3 regions of the Micromonospora sp. CA-248260 genome follow, and region 2 is predicted to be linked to each of the others. Evidence: riboswitches for the same ligand, from Rfam matches in the RefSeq annotation. Region 2 holds a riboswitch; each other region holds the start of a gene.
What was found. Region 2 has a riboswitch for cobalamin ahead of bluB (5,6-dimethylbenzimidazole synthase). Riboswitches for the same ligand answer to the same signal wherever they lie in the genome.
Positions count from the first base shown of each region.

Region 1: another riboswitch for cobalamin. It lies ahead of cobN (cobaltochelatase subunit CobN); the one in region 2 lies ahead of bluB (5,6-dimethylbenzimidazole synthase).
Region 3: another riboswitch for cobalamin. It lies ahead of ACQP2H_RS19425 (ribonucleoside-diphosphate reductase subunit alpha); the one in region 2 lies ahead of bluB (5,6-dimethylbenzimidazole synthase).

Region 1 covers NZ_CP192021.1:3,851,954-3,859,174, forward strand. The annotation lists gene cobN (cobaltochelatase subunit CobN) at 1-3,524, opposite strand, end outside; cobalamin riboswitch at 3,833-3,962, opposite strand; gene ACQP2H_RS17020 (hypothetical protein) at 4,664-4,999, opposite strand; gene ACQP2H_RS17025 (aldo/keto reductase) at 5,131-6,024, opposite strand; gene ACQP2H_RS17030 (MFS transporter) at 6,098-7,221, opposite strand, start outside.
Region 2 covers NZ_CP192021.1:2,617,211-2,624,431, forward strand. The annotation lists gene ACQP2H_RS11530 (2Fe-2S iron-sulfur cluster-binding protein) at 1-621, opposite strand, end outside; gene ACQP2H_RS11535 (winged helix-turn-helix transcriptional regulator) at 738-983, shown strand; gene ACQP2H_RS11540 (hypothetical protein) at 1,162-1,596, opposite strand; gene bluB (5,6-dimethylbenzimidazole synthase) at 2,038-2,661, opposite strand; cobalamin riboswitch at 2,699-2,897, opposite strand; gene ACQP2H_RS11550 (Kelch repeat-containing protein) at 2,905-3,966, opposite strand; gene ACQP2H_RS11555 (non-ribosomal peptide synthetase) at 4,766-7,221, shown strand, end outside.
Region 3 covers NZ_CP192021.1:4,474,985-4,482,205, forward strand. The annotation lists gene ACQP2H_RS19405 (hypothetical protein) at 1-80, shown strand, start outside; gene ACQP2H_RS19410 (hypothetical protein) at 224-943, opposite strand; gene ACQP2H_RS19415 (oxidoreductase) at 999-1,901, opposite strand; gene ACQP2H_RS19420 (helix-turn-helix transcriptional regulator) at 2,029-2,916, shown strand; cobalamin riboswitch at 2,944-3,160, shown strand; gene ACQP2H_RS19425 (ribonucleoside-diphosphate reductase subunit alpha) at 3,281-5,656, shown strand; gene ACQP2H_RS19430 (ribonucleotide-diphosphate reductase subunit beta) at 5,710-6,687, shown strand; gene ACQP2H_RS19435 (PIG-L family deacetylase) at 6,747-7,221, opposite strand, start outside.

The DNA of each region.
Region 1 (7,221 bases), 1.2 Mb from region 2:
ACGACACCGGCGGTGGCGTCGTAGCCGAACAGGTAGTCCACGGTGGCGGCCAGCTCGAACGCGCCCTTGTAGCCGTGCCGGCGCATCGCGGCGATCCACTTCGGGTTGACCACCCGGGCCCGGAACACCCGCCGGGTCTCCTCGCCGAGGGTGCGGGTGCGCACGTCGTGCGGCATCGCCGAGTCGCCCACATAGGCGGCCGGGGCGGCCCCGGTCAGGTGCCGCACCATCGCCACCATCCCACCGTGGTACTGGAAATAGTCGTCGGAGTCGACGATGTCGTGCTCGCGGGTGTCCTGGTTCTTGGCCGCCACCGCGATCCGGGCGAAGGACCGTTCCATGTCGGCCCGCGCCTCCCGCCCGTCCAGGCCCCGGCCGTAGGCGTAGCCACCCCAGACGGCGTACACCTCGGCCAGGTCGGCGTCGGTGCGCCAGTTCCGGGCGTCGATCAGCGGCAGCAGCCCCGCCCCGTACGCCCCGGGCTTGGAGCCGAAGATCCGGGCGGTGGCCCGCCGCTCGTCGCCGTGGGTGGCGAGGTCGGCGGCCACGTGCGCGCGCAGGTAGTTGTCCCCGGCCGGCTCGTCGAGGGCGGCGACCAGCCGTACCGCGTCGTCGAGGAGGGCGACGACGTGCGGGAACGCGTCCCGGAAGAAACCCGAGATGCGGACCGTGACGTCGACCCGGGGCCGGCCCAGTTCCGCCACCGGCACCACCTCGACGCCGGTGACCCGCCGCGACCGGTCGTCCCACACCGGCCGGCAGCCGAGCAGGGCCAGCACCTCGGCGATGTCGTCACCCTGGGTACGCATGGCGCTGGTGCCCCACACGGTCAGCCCGACCGACCGCGGGTACTCGCCGGTGTCGGCGAGGTAGCGGGCGAGTAGCGAGTCGGCCAGCGCGACCCCGACGTCCCAGGCGTTGCGGCTGGGGATCACCTTCGGGTCGACGGAGTAGAAGTTGCGGCCCGTGGGCAGCACGTTGACCAGCCCCCGGGTGGGCGACCCGGACGGACCGGGGGGCACGAACCGGCCGTCGAGCGCGCCGAGGGTGTGGGTGATCTCGTCGGTGGTGCGGTCCAGCCGGGGCACCACCTCGCGGGCGGCGAACCGCAGCACCTCGGCGGCGTCGGGGCAGGACCCACCGGTCACCTCGGTGACCACCTCGTCGACCCGGGCGGGGTCCCAACCGAGGGTCTCCATGCCGAGGACGAGCCGCCGGGCCAGCCCTTCGATCAGGTCCACCGCGTCGGCGGCGGTGACCGACGGCCCGTCGACGACGTCGGTCAGCGCCGCCGGCACCGCCACCCGCGCCCCGGGCTCGGCGAGCAGCGCCTGCTCGTCGAGGTCATAGCTGGCGGCGAGGGCCTGACGCAGGCCGGGCAGGGCCTGGGCGCCGCCCCACACCTGGGGGGCGCGCAGCACGGCGAGGACGAGGTTCACCCGGGGCTCACCGGTGGGCACCTCGGCCAGGATGTGCAGCCCGTCGCGGATCTGCACGTCCTTGACCTCGCACAGGTAACCGTCGAGGTGCAGCACGAAGTCGTCGAAGTCGTCGGCGTCGGGCATCGCCTCGGTGTGCAGGTCGTGGTGCAGTTCGGCGACGCGCACCAGCTCCCAGATCTGCCCCCGGACCACCGGCACCTTCGCCGGGTCGAGGGCCTGCACGGTGGCGTACTCGTCCAGCAGTTGTTCGAGTTTCGCCAGGTCGCCGTAGGTCTCGGCGCGGGCCATCGGGGGCACCAGGTGGTCGACGACGACGGCGTGCGCCCGCCGCTTGGCCTGGGTGCCCTCGCCGGGGTCGTTGACGATGAACGGGTAGACCAGCGGCAGGTCGCCGAGGACGGCGTCGGGGGCGCAGTCGGCGGCCAGGCCGAGGCCCTTGCCGGGCAGCCATTCCAGGGTGCCGTGTTTGCCGAGGTGCACCACCGCGTCGGCACCGAACCCGCCGTCGGCGACCGGCGCGGCCAACCACCGGTACGCGGCGAGGTAGTGGTGGCTGGGTGGCAGGTCGGGGTCGTGGTAGATGGCGATCGGGTTCTCACCGAAGCCGCGCGGCGGCTGGATCAGCAGGGTGACGTTGCCGAACCGCAGCCCGGCCAGGACGATGTCACCGTCGTCGGTGTAGAGCTGGCCGGGTGGCTCACCCCAGTGTTCCCGCATCCGGTCCCGCAGGTCGGCCGGCACCTGGTCGAACCAGCGCCGGTAGGTCTCCCCCGGCACCCGGGCCTCGGCGGCGGACAACTGTTGCGGGGTGAGCCACTCGACGTCGTGACCACCGGCGGCGATCAGTGCGTGGATCAGGGCGTCCCCGTCGGTGGGCGGGGGCGCGTCACCGAGGTGGTATCCGGCGGCGGCGAGGGCGGCGAGCAGGCGTACCGCCGAGGCGGGGGTGTCCAGGCCGACGGCGTTGCCGACCCGGGAGTGCTTCGTCGGGTAGGAGCTGAGCACGATCGCCAGCCGCCTGTCGGCGGGGGGCAGGTGCCGCAGCCGGGCCTGTCGGACGGCGATCCCGGCGACCCGGGCGGCCCGCTCGGCGTCGGCGGCGTAGACCGACAGCCCGTCGGCGTCGATGCGTTTGAACGAGAACGGCACGGTGACGATCCGGCCGTCGAACTCGGGGATCGCCACCTGCATCGCCGCGTCCAACGGGGACAGTCCGGCGTCGCTGCCGGCCCACTGGTCCCGGGTGCTGGTGAGGCAGAGCGCCTGGATCACCGGCACGTCGAGGGCGGCGAGCGCGCCGACGTCCCAGGCGTCCTCGTCGCCGCCACCGGAGGCGTCGGCGGCGACCGTCCCCCCGGCGGCGAGGACGGTGACGACGAGCGCGTCGCAGCGGGCGAAGAGGTCCAGCGGCCCGGCGCCGGGGGTGAGCCCGCGCAGCGATCCGCAGTAGATCGGCAGCGGGTTCCCCCCGGCCGCGTCGACCGCGTCGACCAGGGTGTGCACGAAGTCGGTGTTGCCGGCCAGCGCGTGCGCCCGGTAGAACACGATGCCCACCGTGGGCCGCCCGTCGCCGTCCGCCCGCCGCCCGGCCGGCCCGGCCGCCGGTTCCGCCGGGTCGATCGGGGCGGTCGGGTCGACCGGGGCGGTCGGGGGTCGACGGTCGAGAATGCCGTACGGCGGGGTGGGGGTGGGCGGGTCGAAGCCCTCACCGGTGAGCAGGACCGTGTCGGACAGGAACCGGGCCAGCTGGGCGAGGTTTGCCGCACCCCCCTCGACCAGGTAGGACAGGGCTTCGGTGGCCACCCCGGAGGTCACCGTGGAGGCCGCCATCAGCTCCGCGTCGGGCACCGCCTCGCCGCCGAGCACGATCGTGGGGACGCCGGAGCCGAGCACCGCCGCGAGGCCGTCCGGCCACGCCTGCCGACCACCGAGCAGCCGTACGACGGCCAGGTCGACCCCGTCGAGCAGGGCCGGCACGGCGTCCACGTCGACCCGGGTGGGGTTGGCGAGCCGGTAGTCGGCGGCGCTGGCCCGGGCGGCGAGCAGATCGGTGTCGGCGGTGGACAGCAGCAGAATGCGCACGTTCGGCTCCGGAGAGTGACGTCCGGCTCGACCACAGGGCCGGGCCGAGCGGGGCGGGAGGGACGCCGGTCAGCGGCGGCGGAGGTACGACGCACCCGCCTGCGGCGGGGTACCCGGACCGGCCGTCAGCGGTACGTGGCAGGCCGACCGCCCCGGCGGCGGCCGGCGACGGTGGGAGAGGTGGGAGCACGCGGCGGCGCGGGCTCGACGGTGATGCAGAAATCACCGACCGTGATGGGGTCGGCAGTGACGCTGTGCGTCATCGGGTCCTCCTCGGGTGTCCACGCCCTGGGGTTCTCCGACGGCCGAAGTATCCTGGCTCCCGGATCGACGCTCACCCCCGGCCTTCCAACCGTGCACGCACGGTCGTGACTCACGAGGGGGGATCGCTCCCCGGTGACAGTGGCGGGACCGCGTCGGAATCGCACCGACTTCCTTCACTGCCGTCAGGCCGCGAATGCTGCCATACTCCTCACCCCGAGGTCAACGGTGGCCACCGGCCCCGCGACGGCACCGATCGACCCCTGTGGCGAGGCCGGCAGCCGCCCGCCCCGCGCATCCCACGGGTGGGTCCGGCCCCGCCCGACGGCCGACCCGCAGCCGCCCCGTGCGGCGCACCCGCAGATCCTCCGAGGCGACCCGCAACCCGCCTCAGGGAGTTCCGCCGGCCGCCACCAGCCGGGGCGGAGCCGATCGAGGCACCCGTCCCGGGGCCGACCCGTCCCGGGGCCGACCCGTCCCGGGGCCGACCCGTCCCGGGGCCGACCCGTCCCGGGGCCGACCCGTCCCGGGGCCGACCCGTCCCGGGGCCGACCTGTCCCGGGGCCGACCGTCCCTGGCGGTCGGAACACCTCTCTCGCACGCTGTCGAGCTGATGACGTCAACGACTCGGGGTCGGCACGGTCCGACCCGACCGGACGGGCGTCGGGCCGAGCCGGGCCGGGCCGTCCCACCCGGGGGGACCGATCCGTCACCGTCATCAGCTCGAAAGGGCCCGCGACGACATACCCACACCCCTGGCCCGCAGCCGCTGGCGCGGCCAACGGCCGCGCCCACCACCACGGCCGCACCCCACGGCCCGCCCCCACAGACACCCACCCCGCAGACCCCCGGCCACCCTCTACGCAGCGGCTGAGGGGTCAGCGGAGGCGACGCTCGGGGTGGGTCCGGTTCCAGGCCCGCATCCGCTCCGGGTATCCGGTCTTCGCCGCCTCGTAGAGGGGCACCGCGTGCCGGTGGGCCAGCTTCGCCGCCGTACGTGGGGAGCCGGTGCGGCGGCGGATCCACTCCCCGTCGTGCGCGATCGCCACCACTGTGGTGTCGGTGGCGGTCGTCTCGGGTTCGAGATAGAACTCCACCCCCCGGTGGGCGGCCACGAAGTCCGCCAACGCGGTCAGGTCGTCCCGGGTGGCCTCCCGATCGAGCTTGGTCGGGATGCCCTCGTCAGCCCGGGTCCGTCGGCTGAACCAGCCCATCTGCCCGTCCTCTCCTCGGCGTCCCTCCAGTGGAACACCCCTGCCTGGCAGGGCGCTGCGAGCCCGGTGACAACCGGCTGGACGGGGCAGACCTCGACGCCCCAGGGCGTACGCGCCACGCCCGGGACCGTTCAGCCCAGGGCGGCCAGCTCGTCGGGGGTGAGTCGCAGCGCGGCGGCTGCGACGTTCTCGGCGAGGTGGGCCGGGTCACCGGTACCGGGGATGGCCAGCACGTGCGGGCCCTGGTGCAGCGTCCAGGCGAGGCGTACCTGCTGCGGGGTGGCGTCGTGGGCGCGGGCGACGGCGCGTACGGCCGCGTCGTGGTCGGTACGTGCCCCGCCTTCGCGGTTGACGCCGGTCAGGGAGAAGAACGGCACGTAGGCGATCCCCCGGGCACCGCACTCGCGGACCATGGCGTCCTGGTCGCCGCGGTTGTCCAGGGCGTAGTTGTTCTGCACGCAGACCACCGGGGCGATGGTCTGCGCCTCGTCGAGGTGGTCGACGCGGACGTTGGACAGGCCCAGGTGCCGGATCAGACCGGCGTCGCGCAGCTCGGCCAGCGCACCGAAGCGTTCGGCCACGGAGTCCGGCGCGGGCCGCTTGACGATCCGCAGGTTGACCAGGTCGAGGTGGTCGCGGCCGAGCCGACGCAGGTTCTCCTCCACCTGGGCGCGCAGCTGCGCCGGGCTGGCCTCCTCGCGCGTGCCGGTCGTCGGGTCGGCCCGGAAGCCGACCTTGGTGGCGATGACCAGCCCTTCCGGGTACGGGGCGAGGGCGGCACGGATCAGTTCGGTGGCGTACCGGGCGGGGCCGGTGCCGACCTTCAGGGTGCCGCCCGGTGAGACGTAGAACGCGGCGGTGTCGATGTGGTCGACGCCCAGTTCGACGGCCCGGCGCAGGACGCGCAGCGCCCGGTCCCGGTCGGGGTGGGCGGTGAGCCGCATCGAGCCGAAGCCCATCCGGTGCACGGTGCGGTCGCCCAGGGTCCAGCGGCCCGCCGCTGCGGCGGTGATCTCAGTTGGCATCCGGCGACCCTAGCCAGCGGCGACGACCCGTCGTAACGGCCGCGCACCCGATACCGGTGCGGGCCGGGAACTGTTAGTTTTTCTGTACTGGGGCGGTGTGTTCCGACGGCCCGACGCCGGCCGGTGGACGAGTCGCCGGCACCAGGGCCAGCGTCGGGATCAGCAGCACCGGCACCACCAGCAGGGCATGCAGGATGCCGACGTGGTCACCGAGCAGGCCCAGCAGCGGCGGGCTGGCCAGGAACGACGTGTAACCGATCACCGCGACGACGCTGACCCGGGCGGGGGCGTGCTCCTCGTCGTCGGCGGCGGCGCTCATCCCGACCGGGAAGCCGAGCGACGCGCCGAGCCCCCAGAGGACCACCCCGACGACTGCCAGCGGGCCGGAGCCGGCCAGCACCGCCAGCAGCGAGCCGGCGGCGGCCAGCAGGATCGTGCCGATCAGCACCGGCACCCGGCCCCAGCGGTCGATGGCCACGGTGCCGACGGTCCGGCCGATGGTCATGCCGGCGACGAAGACCCCGAAGACGGCTGCCCCGGCGGCCTCGCTGACCCCGTAGCCGTCGACGAAGGCGACCGCCAGCCAGTCGTTGGCGCTGCCCTCGGTGAACGCCATCACCAGCACCAGTGCGCCGATGAGCAGGGTGCGCGGCTCCCGCCAGGCCGCGAGCAGGCCACCCCGGCGGGCCGACGCGGCACCGTCCGCGGTGGAGGCGGGCAGGGCGGGCAGGAAGTTCCGCGCCCCGAGCAGGGTGCCGCCGAGCACCACCGCCGCCAGCACCGCCAGGTGGACGGTGATCGGCACACCGAGCCGGGCCGCACCCGCGCCCAGCCCGGCACCGGCCACCGAGCCGAGGCTCCAGGCGGCGTGGAAGCGGGGCAGGATGGTGCGGCCCAGCCGTTTCTCCACCGCCGCGCCCTCGACGTTCATGCCCACGTCGCAGGTGCCGGAGCCGTAGCCGAGGGCGAACAGGCCGACCGCGACGCCGGGCAGCGAGCCGAGCGGGGTGGCGACGCCCACCCCGGCCAGCCCGACCGCGACCAGCACGGTGGAGGCGACGACGGTGCGGGCCGGGCCGAGCCGCTGGGTCACCAGGCCGGCGCTGGTCAGCGCCAGCACCGCGCCGCCGGACATGGCCAGCAGCAGCAGGCCGAGCCGGCCGGCGCTGAGGCCAAGCGCGTCGCGGACCGCCGGGA
Region 2 (7,221 bases):
ACTGCGGTCGAGGTGTGCGCCGGGATGCCACAGCCGGGCCCGGGCCACCGCGTCGTTGCCGGTCACCTCGGCGTGTTCGACGTCGATGACGAGCGCCGCGTGCGGTGCCAGCCCGCGCAGCGCGAGGGTCCGTAGCAGTGCCGGGTCGTCGGTTACCACGCCGCGCCCGCGTACGTGCAGCACCCCGCTGCGGCCGGGCACGAGCGCGGCGAAGGCGAGCCGCTCATCCTGCAGCAGGTTGTGTAGCGTGTCGGCGCGTTTGTTGCCCCTGCGGTCCGGGAGCACGAGCGTCCGACCGTCGAGGATCCGGACCACCGTTCCCCGGTCGCCTCGGGGACTGGTGTCGCTGCCACCCTCGGTGTCCCAGCTCGACAGTGCGAGGAACGGCGCTGCGGCGAGGAACTCGGCCACACCGGGTGCCCCCAGCGGCTCGTCGAGGGCGATCTGCGGGGCCGACGCGGTCTGCTGGGTGGGTGGCTGCCACAGGCCGGACCGGAGGATGGCCTGCGCGCAGTGGACCCACGCCTGCCTGATCACCACCGTGGTCCGTGCTCGCCGCTGGGAGGTGACCGTGCCGTTGACACGCAGGACCTCGCCGACTCCAGGCAGCAGGAAGAACATCGACGTCGGCCCGGGGGAGGCGTCGGCCTCGGGGAGGGCGAACGAGATCCGCGTGGGGGACTGGACGTGGGCGAACCCGGCGACGCCACCGACGACGTCGTCCGGCTCGTGCCGCGCTGCGCCGCCGCATGCCGGGTGTGTCCCAGAAGATGCTCACCCACACCCTGCGTCAACTCGAAGGCGCCGGCCTCGCCCGCCGCTGGGTGGAACCCACGAGTCCGCCCGCCGTGCACTACTCGTTGACAGCGCTCGGCGACACGCTCGTCGGTCCGTTGCGCGAGCTCAAACGCTGGGCCGAGCTGAACATGGGTGCGATCGATGCGCTGCGTACGGCTGCGGTCAAGGCCCGTCACGACCAGTAGGCAAGGAGGGCGGGCGGATCCTGTCACGGGGTGATGGTCGAGACCCGCGTACTCCCGACAGGTCGACGCCAGGCCGGCACCTCGACGGATGGAAGCCAGCACCACCCCGGTCCTTCCGTCGTTTCCGGGTGGGCCGCCTGCCCGGTCATCCCGGCACACCCTGCTGCTCCCGCTCCCGTCAGCCGCCCGGGCAGCGGTTGTCGCCGCCGCTGAGTTCCACGCAGTGCCCTGGCGGGCCGGGCGTCGTGTCTGCCGGCACCGGAGTGAGACCCCGCCCGACGGATGCGGCGAACGGTAGGGCGGGCACGGCGATCACGACGGTCAGCACCAGGAAGACGATCGCGGTTCGGACCAGCCGCAGCCGGTACGCGACGAGCGCGATGACTGCCGGGCCGGCGATCGCCACCAACGCGGCGACCAGCAGGGCCAGGCTCGCCTGGCGTCCGAGGCCCACCAGCTCGTCGGGCCGGCCGTCGTAGTTGGCGTTCCACTGCGCCAAGCCGATGCTCAGCCACCACACGGCTGCCGCGATCAGCCCGCCGATCCAGACCAGGACCAGGAGCCCCACGATCGGGCCACCCCACCGACGTGCACCGGCCGCCTCAGAAGTCACGCGGTCCAGCGTGGACGGTCCGACCCGACCAGGCATGAGTCGGCGTACTCAGCGCGCTCGTCGAGGCTGTGTTCGTCGGCCCGGGGGACATCCGACCGCAGTCAGGCGCGGGCGTTCGGGGCTGGTTTCTCCGTGAGCTGCCACCGGTCGCCGTGACCCGCGGCGACAACGACCGCCTCGCGTCACCGGTGAACCCCGAAGCGAAGTCCGGCGGGGAAGGCCGCCGGTGCAGCGGCGGCGCCGTGCCGGTCGTCGGTGACAATGAAGTCAACCTGTCTCGGGCAGGATTCAGGATGGCTGACTACTACCCTGTGCAGATCCAATGGCTGTCCCATCGCTGTCAAAATCCATCAGTGGGCACTCAGGAAGTCGGCGGGGGATCGACCGAAAACAGTGTTGCAGCGACGAGGCGCGCTGTCATCCACAATGGAAAATGGGGATTCAGCTGTGCAACCAACGGTCGTGGTGGATCGCCTCGGCGAGAGGTCGGCGTCGACGCCACCCGTGCCGTTCCAGGTCGGGCACGGACTCCAGGTGGGTGACCGGCCCGACGCAGAGCCAGGCCACCGGCCGGATGCCGGCCGGTGCGCCCAGCAGCCCGGCCAGGAACGACTCTCGGTAGAAGGAGACCCACCCGACGCCCAGCCCTTCGGCGGTGGCGGCGAGCCAGAGATTCTGGATGGCCAGGCAGACCGAGTAGAGACCGGCGTCGGCGATGGCGTGCCGCCCGAGCACGGCCGGGCCCCCACGCTGCGGGTCGTACGTGACGACGACCGACAGCGTCGACTCCAACACCCCGTCGATCTTGATGCCCGCGAACCGTTCGGCCGCCGCGCCGTCCAGGGTGGCGGCGAACGTCGCCCGCTCGGCCTGCACGTGCCGGTGGAACCGACGACGGATGGCAGGGTCCCGGACCAGGACGAAGTCCCACGGCTGTGAGTAACCGACGCTGGGTGCGGCGTGCGCGGCGTCCAGGATCCGGTGCAGGGCGCCGTCCGGCACCGGTTCCCCGGTGAACTGGGCCCGGACGTCCCGGCGGCGGTGGATGGCGTCGTAGAGTTCCACAGGCAGGCTCCCGCTGCGCTCGGCCCACCCCGGACGGGCGGGCGGTCGACGCGAGGCCGGTCTTCGGACTCCCGGATCGACGCCAACCCGTCCGCCTTCCCAGCCGTACGGCCAGTGGCTGCGCTCCTCGCGCCTGGACGGTCGCTCCCCGGTCACCGTGGCGGGCCCGTGCCGGAATCACACCGGCTTCCCGATTCTCCCCGCACCCGCGGGGCACCTCGCACGATCATGCCGCCGCCGATGCTAACCCGTGCCGGTGACGCAGGCCGGCCACGCCCCCGGCGGGCGGCGGGCGGTCACCCGCGCGGACTCCACCCCGGCGGTGTGCCCGCCGATCGCGAAGATCCTCCTGCCGCTGGTGACCGCCGCGCCTTCACGATGGGCGGTGGTGGTGCCGGTGACCGTCGCCCAGGTGCCGGTGTCGGGTGAGTACGCGTCCACCCGGGTGGTGTCCACGCAGTCGACAGGTCTTCCCGAAGGGTCGGTGACCAGTTCACAGCCACCTGTCGCATAGATCCGGCCGTCCGGGCCGGTCGTGGCGTCGACCAGACACCGCCGGCTGGGAAGCGGCGCGAGAGTCGCCCAGGTGTCGGTGGTGGGCGAGTACGCCTCGACGACGTCGAGGACGTTCAGGACGCCGTCCCCGCAGCCGCCGATCGCGTAGATCCGCCCGTCTGGTCCGCCGGTCACCCCCATCTCGTAGCGCGGCGTGGGCATCGACGCCGCGGTGGTCCACCGGTCCACCGTCGGCTCGTAGACCTCCAGGGTGGACAGCGAGCCGCGACGGTCCCCGCCGACGGCGTAGACCCGGCCGTCGGTGCCGGCCGTCGCGGCGAGCAGTTGCCGTCCGCTGGGCATCGACGCGACGGGCACCCAGTGGTCGTCGCCCGGCGTCAGGGCGAGCACGGAGCTGAGGAACGCTCCCTCGGCACCGGGAGAGCTGCCACCGATCGCGTAGACGCGCCCGTCCCCGCCGGTGGCCGCCGCATGGCGGTACCGGGGCCGGGGCAGCGACGGACCGGCCCTCCACCGCCGCGTCCGAGGCGTGTAGACCTCCACCACCGTGGTGACCGAAGCCGCGTCGGCACCCCCGATCGCGAAGATCGACCCGTCCGGCGCCGTGGCCGCCGCCAGCGCGAAGCGGGAACTCGACAGCGCGTCGTCGGCCCGCCAACGGAGGGCGGGTCGGTCGCCCCTGGCGGCGGCACCGGCGACGGGTGCCGGCAGTTGGGCCACCGCGACGGCAATGGCGAGGAACAGTGTCCTCCATGGTGCGGCGCGGCCGAGAATGCGAATTGTCGTCACGACTGGGATGCTCCCTTCGCGCTGGGTCGACGGGCGTTTTCCGCTGATCGGCAGGCTAGCAGTCCGGCGTACGCGGCAGCCGCGAAGGACCTGCCAATTTCCCCCGAGGGTGAAAATGGTGTCGTGGCTGAATGTGTGTTCGCTCGGGAAGCTGTCGCCGGTCACCACTTGGGGTCGTGTCCGCACGATGCGGAAGGGAATTCTCCTCACGTGCGCCGTGGGTGGTGCCGGCGTCGGGCGGGGAACGCGACGCCGTGATTGCCGGCTGCCGCCCGTGGTGAGGGGGTCGGCACCCGCGGGACGGTCCGGCCACCACGCCGGACGGCGCGTCGGCGTGACGTTGCGGGGCTGTCCGGTCGGCCAGGTCCGCCCCCGTTCCCCGGCGGGATCCTGGTGGTGCACCGCCCTCCGGGCGTCCGCCACGCGCAGTGACCGCCGACTGCGCCGAAACCGGGACGGTTCACCATGATGGACAGCGCTACGGACACCTGACCATGAGCCATACGGACCAGCTCAAATCAGCCGCAACCCCGCCGGCGAACTCCCGGCCGGCCATCAATACGTATTGACGCACCCCATCGTTAATGTTACCGTCAGTCATACTCTGGTCGCTAGCTGTGGCAATGGATCGAAGCAATATCCGGCACCGACCGATGATGCTGTCCAAGTTGATTCACCGTAGGTCACCCCGTGGCGAAACAGCGCCGGGTTCGCTCCCGGGCACTGACATCTCTGTGATTACGCGACACGAGTTTGCGCTTTTTCGACAGATTGCGGGTGTCTGTAGGAAGGAGAGGTAGTGACCGAGGCCCTGGTGAATTCGGCACACGCGACGGATTCGGCTGAACTGCCACTGTCGTTCGCCCAGGAACAGTTGTGGTTCCTCGACCAACTCGCCCCCGGCACACCGACGTACAACGTCGCCGTGCTGTACCGGATCGACGGCGACCTGGATCACTCGGCACTACAGACCGCGATGACCCGGGTCGTCGCGAACCACGACATCCTCCGCGCGCGCTTCGACGCGCACGACGGCGTTCCCTACCAGGTCATCGCAGCTCCTCCGGAGCAGGCGCTCGTGATCGACGACTCCACCGCAGCGGGGGAACTCCGGGAGACACGTGCCCTCGACGCGGCCACCACGCTGGCACGGACACCGTTCGACCTGGCCGTGGGCCCGCTCTACAGGTTCCGCCTGTTCCGCGTCGCAACGGAACGACACCTGTTGTCCATCGTCATTCACCACATCGTGTGTGACGGCTGGTCCATCAACCTGATCAGTGACGAGATCCGCAGGTCGTACGCGGCGATCCGGCAGGGTCACGAACTCCCGGCCGGCCGGGCCGCCACCGACTACGCCGATTTCGTCAAGGCCCAGCGGGTCGCCTTCGAAGACGGCACCTTCGAAGCGCAGCTCACCTACTGGAAGTCCCAACTGTCGGGCCTGCCGGCGTTGAACCTGCCGGCTGACCACCCGCGACCGCCGTACACCGTCCACCGCGGCGAACACCTCAGCCGGGTCTTTCCGGCATCGATCGGTGCCACCGCGCGCCGCCTCGCCCGGTCGCAGAAGGTCTCACTGTCGATGCTCCTGACCGCGGCCCTCGGGGTGGTCCTGTCCCGTTACACCGGTGAGGAGGACCTCGCCGTCGGCACCACCGCACTCGGTCGGTCCGATCCCGACCTGGAACAGGTCGTCGGCATCTTCGTCAACGCGGTGGTGCTGCGGCTGGACCTGTCCGGAAAGCCCACCTTCGCCGAGCTGCTCGATCGGGTCAAGGACACCTCCCTGCGGGCCTACGAGCTTCAGGACGTGCCGTTCGAGCGGGTGGTCGACCGCCTTGCCGTCCCCCGCGACCCCAGCCGCAATCCGTTGTTCGACGTCCTTCTCCAGGTGCTCAACGAGGAGACCGGCAGCGGCTCCCTCGACCTGCCCGGAGCCACCATCAGTGTGGTCGACCAGCAGACGATGCACTCCCGGTTCGACCTGTCGCTGACCTTCGCCGAGTCGGCGACCGAGCTGAGGGTGTCGGCGGAGTATTCGACGGAGCTGTTCGCCCGGTGGCGCATCGACCAACTGCTCACCCACATCGAGCGCGTCCTGACCGGTGCGGCCGCCGACCCCGGCATCAGGGTGTCCGAGATCGACCTGCTGTCCGCCGACGACCGGGCCGAGTTGATGCGGCTGGGTCGCGGTCCGGACGACGCCGTCCGCTCCGATCCCGTGCACGTCCTCGTCGCGGAACGGGCCGCAGCGGCACCCGACTCCGTCGCGGCGGTCTTCGAGGGCGTCGAGCTGACCTACGGGGAACTGGACCGACGTGCCGCCGTCCTCGCCGCCCACCTGAGGCACCGGTGCGGGGTCAGACACGAAGAGCTGGTGGGGGTCGCGATGGATCGCGGCCTGGACGTCCTCGTGGCGTTCCTCGGTGTCGCCAAGGCGGGCGCCGCGTACGTGATCCTCGACATCGACCACCCGGTCGGCCGCCTGGAGTTCATTCTCGACGACACCGACGCACACGTGGTGCTGACCACGAGCGACCTGCTCGCCAGCCTTCCCGAGCCCCGGTCGCGTCGTTACCTGTGCCTGGACCGCGACTGGCCGGACATCGAGTCCGCCGGGGCCGGGGGAGCAGGCGACCCGCTCGACGAGGTGAGCACCGGGGACTCGTTGGTCAGCGTGATCTACACCTCCGGTTCGACGGGCCGCCCCAAGGGGGTGCTGACCGAGCACCGGGCGTTGGTGTCCTACCTGGTCCCGTTCGCCGAGACCTTCAAGTTCGGCCCCGGCGACCGGATCCTGCAGTTCGCGTCACTCGCTTTCGACCTGTGTCAGGCAGAGGTCTACGCCGCGCTCATCAGCGGCGCCACGCTGGTGTGTGCACGCCGGGAGACCCTGCACTCGACGGAGTCGCTGTCCGCGCTGATCCGCGACGAGCGCATCACCTTCGTCGGCGCACCTCCGACGCTGCTGGCGCTGCTCGACGACGGCCCGTACCCGCACCTGCGCCACGTGTTCACCGGAGGTGAGGCGTGCCCGGCCGAGCTGGCCAACCGGTGGAACGTCGCGGGTCGGACGTTCGTCAACGGCTACGGCCCCACCGAGGCGGCGATCGGCGTGACGCTGCACGTCGTACCCCGCGGGGAATACCGGACCTCGCCGCCCATCGGCGGGCCCATCACCCGACGTCGCTTCTACGTCGTCGACGAGCAGTTGGCGCTGGTGCCGGTCGGGGTGCCGGGTGAACTGCTGAT
Region 3 (7,221 bases), 1.9 Mb from region 2:
GCCGGGACGCGCTGCGCTTCTCGCAGACCGTCACCATCGACGACTGCGCCAACGGGCTCGCCCCGCACCGCGTGGCCTGACCGGGGCCGCCGGCCCGGCCCGGCACGGCGTACCCCCTCGACATTTCGAGCGGTGTGCAGGTGTGACGGGACCCGGCAGCCCGGGGTGGACGGCAACCGCGTCCACCCCGGGCAGGCCGGCCCCGCAGGTCGACCCGACGGCGTCAGGTCAACAGCGCCGGGCGCAGCTCACCACCCACGTTGATCGTGCCGACGACCCGGTCGCCGGTGAGGTCGAAGACGTCGACCGCCCGGTTGGTGCGCATGAGTTCCCGCACCGACGGCGGCAGCGGCGGGGGTTCCTTCATCGCCGCCCGGACGTCCCGGGTGGTGGAGATCAGCCGGCCGACCAGCGACGCCCCGTCGTGGTCCACCCGGACCCGGCCGTACTCCCAGCCGCAGGTGGTGAGGTCGAGCACCTCGAACAGGCGGGCGAGCAGCGGATGCGGGTCGGTCGCCCGGACGAACTGCGTCGCCCTCGTCCCGACGACCGTGGCGGCGGCGACGACGTGCACGTACGGGTGCAGGCCGCCCGGCAGCGCGAACAGCGGCCAGTGCAGCCGGCCACCGGCCGCCCGCCACAGTGGCCGGTAGTTGCGCCGGTCCACCGGGAACCGGTGACCGGTGCGCCGGTACAGCTCCGCCGTCTGGGCCGACAGGTCCGCGTGGGCCGCGTCGGCGAACTCGCCGACGATCCTGGCCGCCACCGCCAGGCCGTCACCGTCGTCGAGCAGGCCGACGATCCCCGCCACCTGGTCGGCCGGCGCGACGGCCACGTGGGTGCCGTACCGCTGCCGCACCTCGGCCGACAGCGCCGCCTGCCGGACCGGATCCTCCTGGACCTGCCGGCCCCCGCCGCCCAGCACCCGCCCGAGCCATCCCATGTCGCCTCGTCTCCGCCACCGTCACCGACCGCAGCCATGCTAGTGCGACCCTGCGTCAGAGATAGCTCACGCCGGTCAGTTCCTCGGCCGCCGTCCACAGCCGCCGGCCGACAGCGGGATCGGTGGCCTCCGGGCTGGCCCGCACCTCGGTGACCGGACCCCAGGTCTGGAAGAGCCGGGCCGGGCCGAAGAACTGGCCGCCACGGACCGCCGGGTCGGTGGCGGCGCGCAGCTGGGGCAGCGCACCCCGCTCCACCGGCTGGGTGGCCAGCAGGCCCAGCCAGGCGACCACCCGGCCACGCCGGCCACGGTGGGCCATGGCCCGGGGGGTCAGGTTGGTGCGGGTGACACCGGGATGGGCCAGCACGCTGAGCACCGGTGCTCCGGCGGCGCGCAGCCGCCGGTCCAGCTCCACGCCGAAGACGGTGGTGGCGAGCTTGGACCGGCCGTACGCGGCGGCGCCCCGGTAGCCGCGCTCGCCCATCAGGTCGGCGAAGTCCAGGTGTGCGTTGCGGTGGGTGATCGAGCTGAGGTGGACCACCCGGGCCGCCCGCGCGGCGGCCAGGTTGTCCAGCAGCAGACCGGTCAGCGCGAAGTGACCCAGCAGGTTGGTGGCGAGGTGCAGCTCGTGGCCGTCGACACTGGTGCGGCGCGGGCCGAGCAGCACCGCACCGGCGTTGTTGACCAGCAGGTCGAGCCTCGGATGGGCGGCGGCCAGTCCCGCCGCGAACGCCCGGACCGAGGCGAGGGAGGCGAGGTCCAGCTCACGTACCTCGACGTTCCCGCCGATGCGCCGGCCGGCCTGCCGGCCGGCGGCGGTGTCGCGGACGGCGAGCACGACGTGCGCACCACGGTGGGCCAGCGCGGTGGCGGTGACCAGGCCGAGGCCCGAGTTCGCGCCGGTCACCACGGCGGTACGGCCGTGCTGGTCGGGGATGTGGTCGGCGGTCCAGGTCATCTGCTGCTCCTGAGCGGTCGGGGTGGGACGCCGACGTTAGGGGCCGCCCGGCCGGGCTCGGTCGTCCCCGGTCGCCTAGGTCCCGCAGTCCTACCCACCCCGGTCCGGGCCGCGTCACACTGGCCCCATGACCCATCCGTACGCCCGCGAACTCGGTGACTTCCTGCGCGCCCGACGCGGCCGGCTGCACCCCCGCGACGTCGGCCTGGAGCCGGGCGGGCGACGGCGGGTCACCGGGCTGCGCCGCGAGGAGCTGGCGCTGCTGGCCGGGTTGAGCACCGACTACTACCAGCGGATGGAGCAGGGCCGGGAGGTCCGCCCGTCCGACCACGTGCTGGACGCGCTCGCCGCCGCGCTCGCCCTCGACGACGAGGAACGCCGGCACCTGTTCACCCTGGCCCGCGCCGCCCGCCGGCCGGTACCGGCCCGGGTGGACCACGGCCCGGAGCGGGTGCCGGAGAGCACCCGACGGCTGCTGCGGGTGCTGGACACCCCGGCGGTGGTGCTCGGCCGCCACCTGGACCTGCTCGCCTGGAACGCGTGGGCGGTGGCGCTGCTCGGCGATCCGACGGATCTCCCGCCGGGCCGGCTCAACATGCTGCTGCTGATGTTCGACGAGGCGGCGTCCCCGGTGCGGCGCTGCGCGTCCTGGGAGCAGCAGGCGCTGGACTACATCGGCATGATGCGTGCCGCCGTCGCCACCGACCCCACCCATCCCCGGGCCACCGCGATCGTCGGTGAGCTGAGCATCCGCAGCGCCGAGTTCCGGCGGCTGTGGTCGCGGCACGACGTGCGCGGGTCGGTCACCGGAACCAAGACCTTCCAGGTCCCCGGGGTCGGTGACATCGTCCTGGACTGGGACACCTACCCGCTGCCCGGCAACCCCGGCCCGGTCCTGCTGGTCTTCACCGCCGAGCCCGGCAGTGCCGACGCGGACGCCCTGCGGCTGCTGGCGTCACTGCGGGCCACCGACCGGTCGGAGGAGAGTTATCTGACACGCCGACGCGACATCTAGTGTTGCCTCTCCCCCATCCACGCCATATATGGTGTGCCACGCAGCTGGTTCGACCGGGCCCGGTGGTCCGGTCGAGGCAACAGGGAACCCGGTGGAAATCCGGGACTGCCCCGCAGCGGTAAGTGGGAACGACCGCCGTCATCGAGCACTGGACCGCCAGGTCTGGGAAGCGACGGCCAGTAGGCGACCGGCGACCCCGGTCACGCCCGCGAGTCCGAAGACCTGCCAGTGCGCCGTGCGCTGCTGCGCGCGGCGGTCGGAGGTCGCGCGGGACGACCGACGCCAGCACCCGGGCCGGCCGTCGTGCCGTGCCCGTTGGCGTTCTCCCGCGTCCGATGGCCATCGGTGACAGCGAGGAGAGGTCATGACGAACGTAGCGGAACGCCCACCGTCCGAGGTCGACGGCGCGGAGTCACGCCGGCCGGCGATGCGGGTACGCAAGCGCGACGGCGACACCGAGCCGGTCGACGTCAACCGGATCGTCACGGCGGTCGCGCGGTGGGCCACCGACCTGGACGAGGTCGATCCGCTGCGGGTGGCCACCAGGACGATCAGCGGCCTCTACGACGGGGCGACCACCGCCGAGCTGGACAAGCTGTCGATCCAGACGGCGGCGGAGCTGATCGGCACGGAACCGCAGTACTCCCGGCTGGCGGCCCGGCTGCTGGCCGCGTACGTGGACGAGGAGGTCCGCGGGCAGGCGGTGGAGAGCTTCAGCCAGTCCATCCGGTACGCCCACGGCCTCGGCCTGATCGCCGACGACACCGCCGCGTTCGTGGCCCGGCACGCCCGGCAGCTCGACGACGCCGTCGACCCGGCCGGTGACCTGCGGTTCGAGTATTTCGGGCTGCGGACGGTGGCCGACCGCTACCTGCTGCGGCACCCGCAGTCGCGGCTGGTGGTGGAGACCCCGCAGTTCTGGCTGCTGCGGGTGGCCTGCGGGCTGTCCACCACGCCCGACGAGGCGGTCGGGTTCTACCGGCTGATGTCGTCGCTTGCCTACCTGCCGAGTTCCCCGACGTTGTTCAACTCGGGCACCCGGCACACCCAGATGTCGTCGTGTTTCCTGGTCGACTCGCCGCGCGACGAGCTGGACTCGATCTACGAGCGCTACCACCAGGTGGCGAAGCTGTCGAAGTTCTCCGGCGGCATCGGCATCTCCTGGTCGCGGGTGCGGGGCCGGGGCGCGCTGATCCGGGGCACCAACGGCCGGTCCAACGGGATCGTGCCGTTCCTCAAGACCCTCGACGCCGGGGTGGCGGCGGTCAACCAGGGCGGCCGGCGCAAGGGCGCCGCCTGCGTCTACCTGGAACCCTGGCACCCGGACGTCGAGGAGTTCCTGGAGTTGCGGGACAACACCGGTGAGGAGGCCCGGCGTACCCACAACCTCAACCTGGCCAACTGGATCCCCGACGAGTTCATGCGCCGGGTCGAGGCCGACGGCGACTGGTCGCTGATCGACCCGTCGGACGCCCCGGAGCTGCCCGACCTGTACGGCGAGGAGTTCGACGCCGCGTACCGGGTCGCCGAGAAGAAGGCGGTCCGGACGGTGAAGGCCCGGGACCTGTACGGGCGGATGATGCGCACCCTGGCACAGACCGGCAACGGGTGGATGACGTTCAAGGACCCGTCGAACCGGCTGTCCAACCAGACCGGCGTGCCGGGCAACACGATCCACCTGTCCAACCTGTGCACCGAGATCCTGGAGGTCAACAGCGACACCGAGACGGCGGTGTGCAACCTCGGCTCGGTCAACCTCGGCGCGCACCTCACCGGCGACGGCGTCGACTGGGACAAGCTGCGCGCAACGGTCCGGACGGCGGTGGTGTTCCTGGACCGGGTGATCGACATCAACTACTACCCGGCCGAGCAGGCGGCGGCGTCGAACCCGCGCTGGCGGCCCGTCGGGCTGGGGCTGATGGGTTTGCAGGACGCGTTGTTCGCGCTGCGGCTGCCGTTCGACTCGGCCGGGGCCCGGGAGTTGTCCACCCGGGTCCAGGAGGAGATCTTCCTGACCGCCCTGGAGACCTCGGCCGGCCTGGCCGAACGGTTCGGCGCGCACCCGGCGTACCCGCAGACCAGGGCGGCCCGGGGTGACCTGCACCCGGACCTGTGGGGGGTCGAGCCCACCCAGGCCGCGCGGTGGGCGGCGCTGCGCACCCGGATCGCGGCGCACGGCCTGCGCAACTCGCTGCTCGTGGCGATCGCCCCGACCGCCACGATCGCGTCGATCGCCGGCTGTTACGAGTGCATCGAGCCGCAGGTGTCCAACCTGTTCAAGCGGGAGACCATGTCCGGGGAGTTCCTCCAGATCAACACCTATCTGGTACGCGAGCTGAAGGCGCGCGGCCTGTGGACGTCGGAGATCCGCGACCAGATCAAGCGGGCCGAGGGTTCGGTGCAGGGCATCGTCGACCTGCCCGTCGAGGTGCGGGAGTTGTTCCGGACCGCGTGGGAGCTGCCGCAGCGGGCGCTGATCGACCTGGCCGCCGCGCGGGCGCCGTACATCGACCAGTCGCAGTCGCTGAACCTGTTCCTCAGCGCGCCGACCATCGGCAAGTTGTCCTCGATGTACCTGTACGCCTGGAAGTCCGGGCTGAAGACCACCTACTACCTGCGGTCGCGTCCGGCGACCCGGATCCAGCAGGCCACCGTCACCGTCGCCCCGGTCGTGGCGGCCGACGCCGAGGCGCTGGCCTGTTCCCTGGAGAACCCCGAGAGCTGCGAGGCGTGCCAGTGACCACCGTCGACGAACCCCGCACCGCCGGGCGGCAGCTGCTGCTCGACCCCGGCATGGACCTCACCCTGCGGCCGATGCGCTACCCGCACTTCTTCGACCGGTTCAAAGACGCCATCCGTAACACCTGGACGGTGGAGGAGGTCGACCTGCACTCCGACCTGGCCGACCTGGAGCGGCTGTCCCCGGCCGAGCGGCACCTGGTGTCCCGGTTGGTGGCGTTCTTCGCCACCGGTGACACGATCGTCGCCAACAACCTGGTGCTCAACCTCTACCAGCACGTCAACTCTCCCGAAGGCCGGCTCTACCTGTCCCGGCAGCTGTTCGAGGAAGCCGTGCACGTGCAGTTCTACCTGAACCTGCTCGACACATACGTCCCCGACGAGCAGGAGCGGTTCGCCGCGTTCGCCGCGATCGAGAACATCCCGTCGATCCGGCGCAAGGCCGAGTTCTGCTTCCGCTGGATCGACTCGGTCTTCGAGCTGCGGGAGCTGCGTACCCGGGCGGACCGGCGGGCGTTCCTGCTCAACCTGATCTGCTTCGCCGCCTGCATCGAGGGGCTGTTCTTCTACGGCGCGTTCGCCTACGTCTACTTCCTGCGGTCCCGGGGTCTGCTCAACGGGTTGGCGTCGGGCACCAACTGGGTGTTCCGCGACGAGTCGATGCACATGGCGTTCGCCTTCGACGTGGTGGAGACCGCCCGGCGGGAGGAGCCGGACCTGTTCGACGCCGACCTGGAACGGCAGGTCACCGAGATGCTCGCCGAGGCCGTCGAGTGTGAGGTGCAGTTCGCCGAGGACCTGCTCGACCAGGGCGTGTCGGGGCTGTCGCTCGCGGACATGCGGGCCTATCTGGAGCATGTCGCCGACCGGCGGCTCACCCAGCTCGGCATCGCGCCGCGCTACGGCGCGCAGAACCCGTTCGCGTTCATGGACCTGCAGGACGTGCAGGAGCTGTCGAACTTCTTCGAGCGACGGGTGTCGGCGTACCAGGTGGGGGTCAGCGGCAGCGTCACCTTCGACGACGACTTCTGACGCGCCGTACGGTGGCCCGGTCCGGTGGGGTGTCCGACCCCACCGGACCGGGTCGCCGTTCACGGGCCGGCGTTGCCGAACACCTCGATCTCGGCGAGGCCGACGTTGACGGTGCCGCCGCCGACCCCGGTGACGGTGAGCTTGACGCTGGTCACCGTCTTCGCCGCCGGGAGGATGACCTCCGTCGGGCCGCCGCCGTTGTCCAGGGCGCCGACGGCCGTGGAGGTGCCGTCGCTGAACAGCAGGGTGCCGCCGGTGATCTGGTCGTTGGGGTTGGGTCGGTCGTAGAGGACGACCCGGCGGACGGTGCGCGGGCCCGGCCAGCTCAGGGTGAGCTGGGTGCCGACCCCGCCGTAGACGGTCGCCCACTCCCGGGTCTGGTCGTCGGGCCAGCCGGCGATCACCCCGTCGACGGCCTTGGCCGCCGTCTGCCCGCTGCTGGTGTCCTGGCTGGTCGCGGTGACGGTGGCCGTCCGGGCCAGGTTGGGGCCGAGGACCTTGTACTGCCGCTGGAGGAAGGCCGGGTAGTCGTAG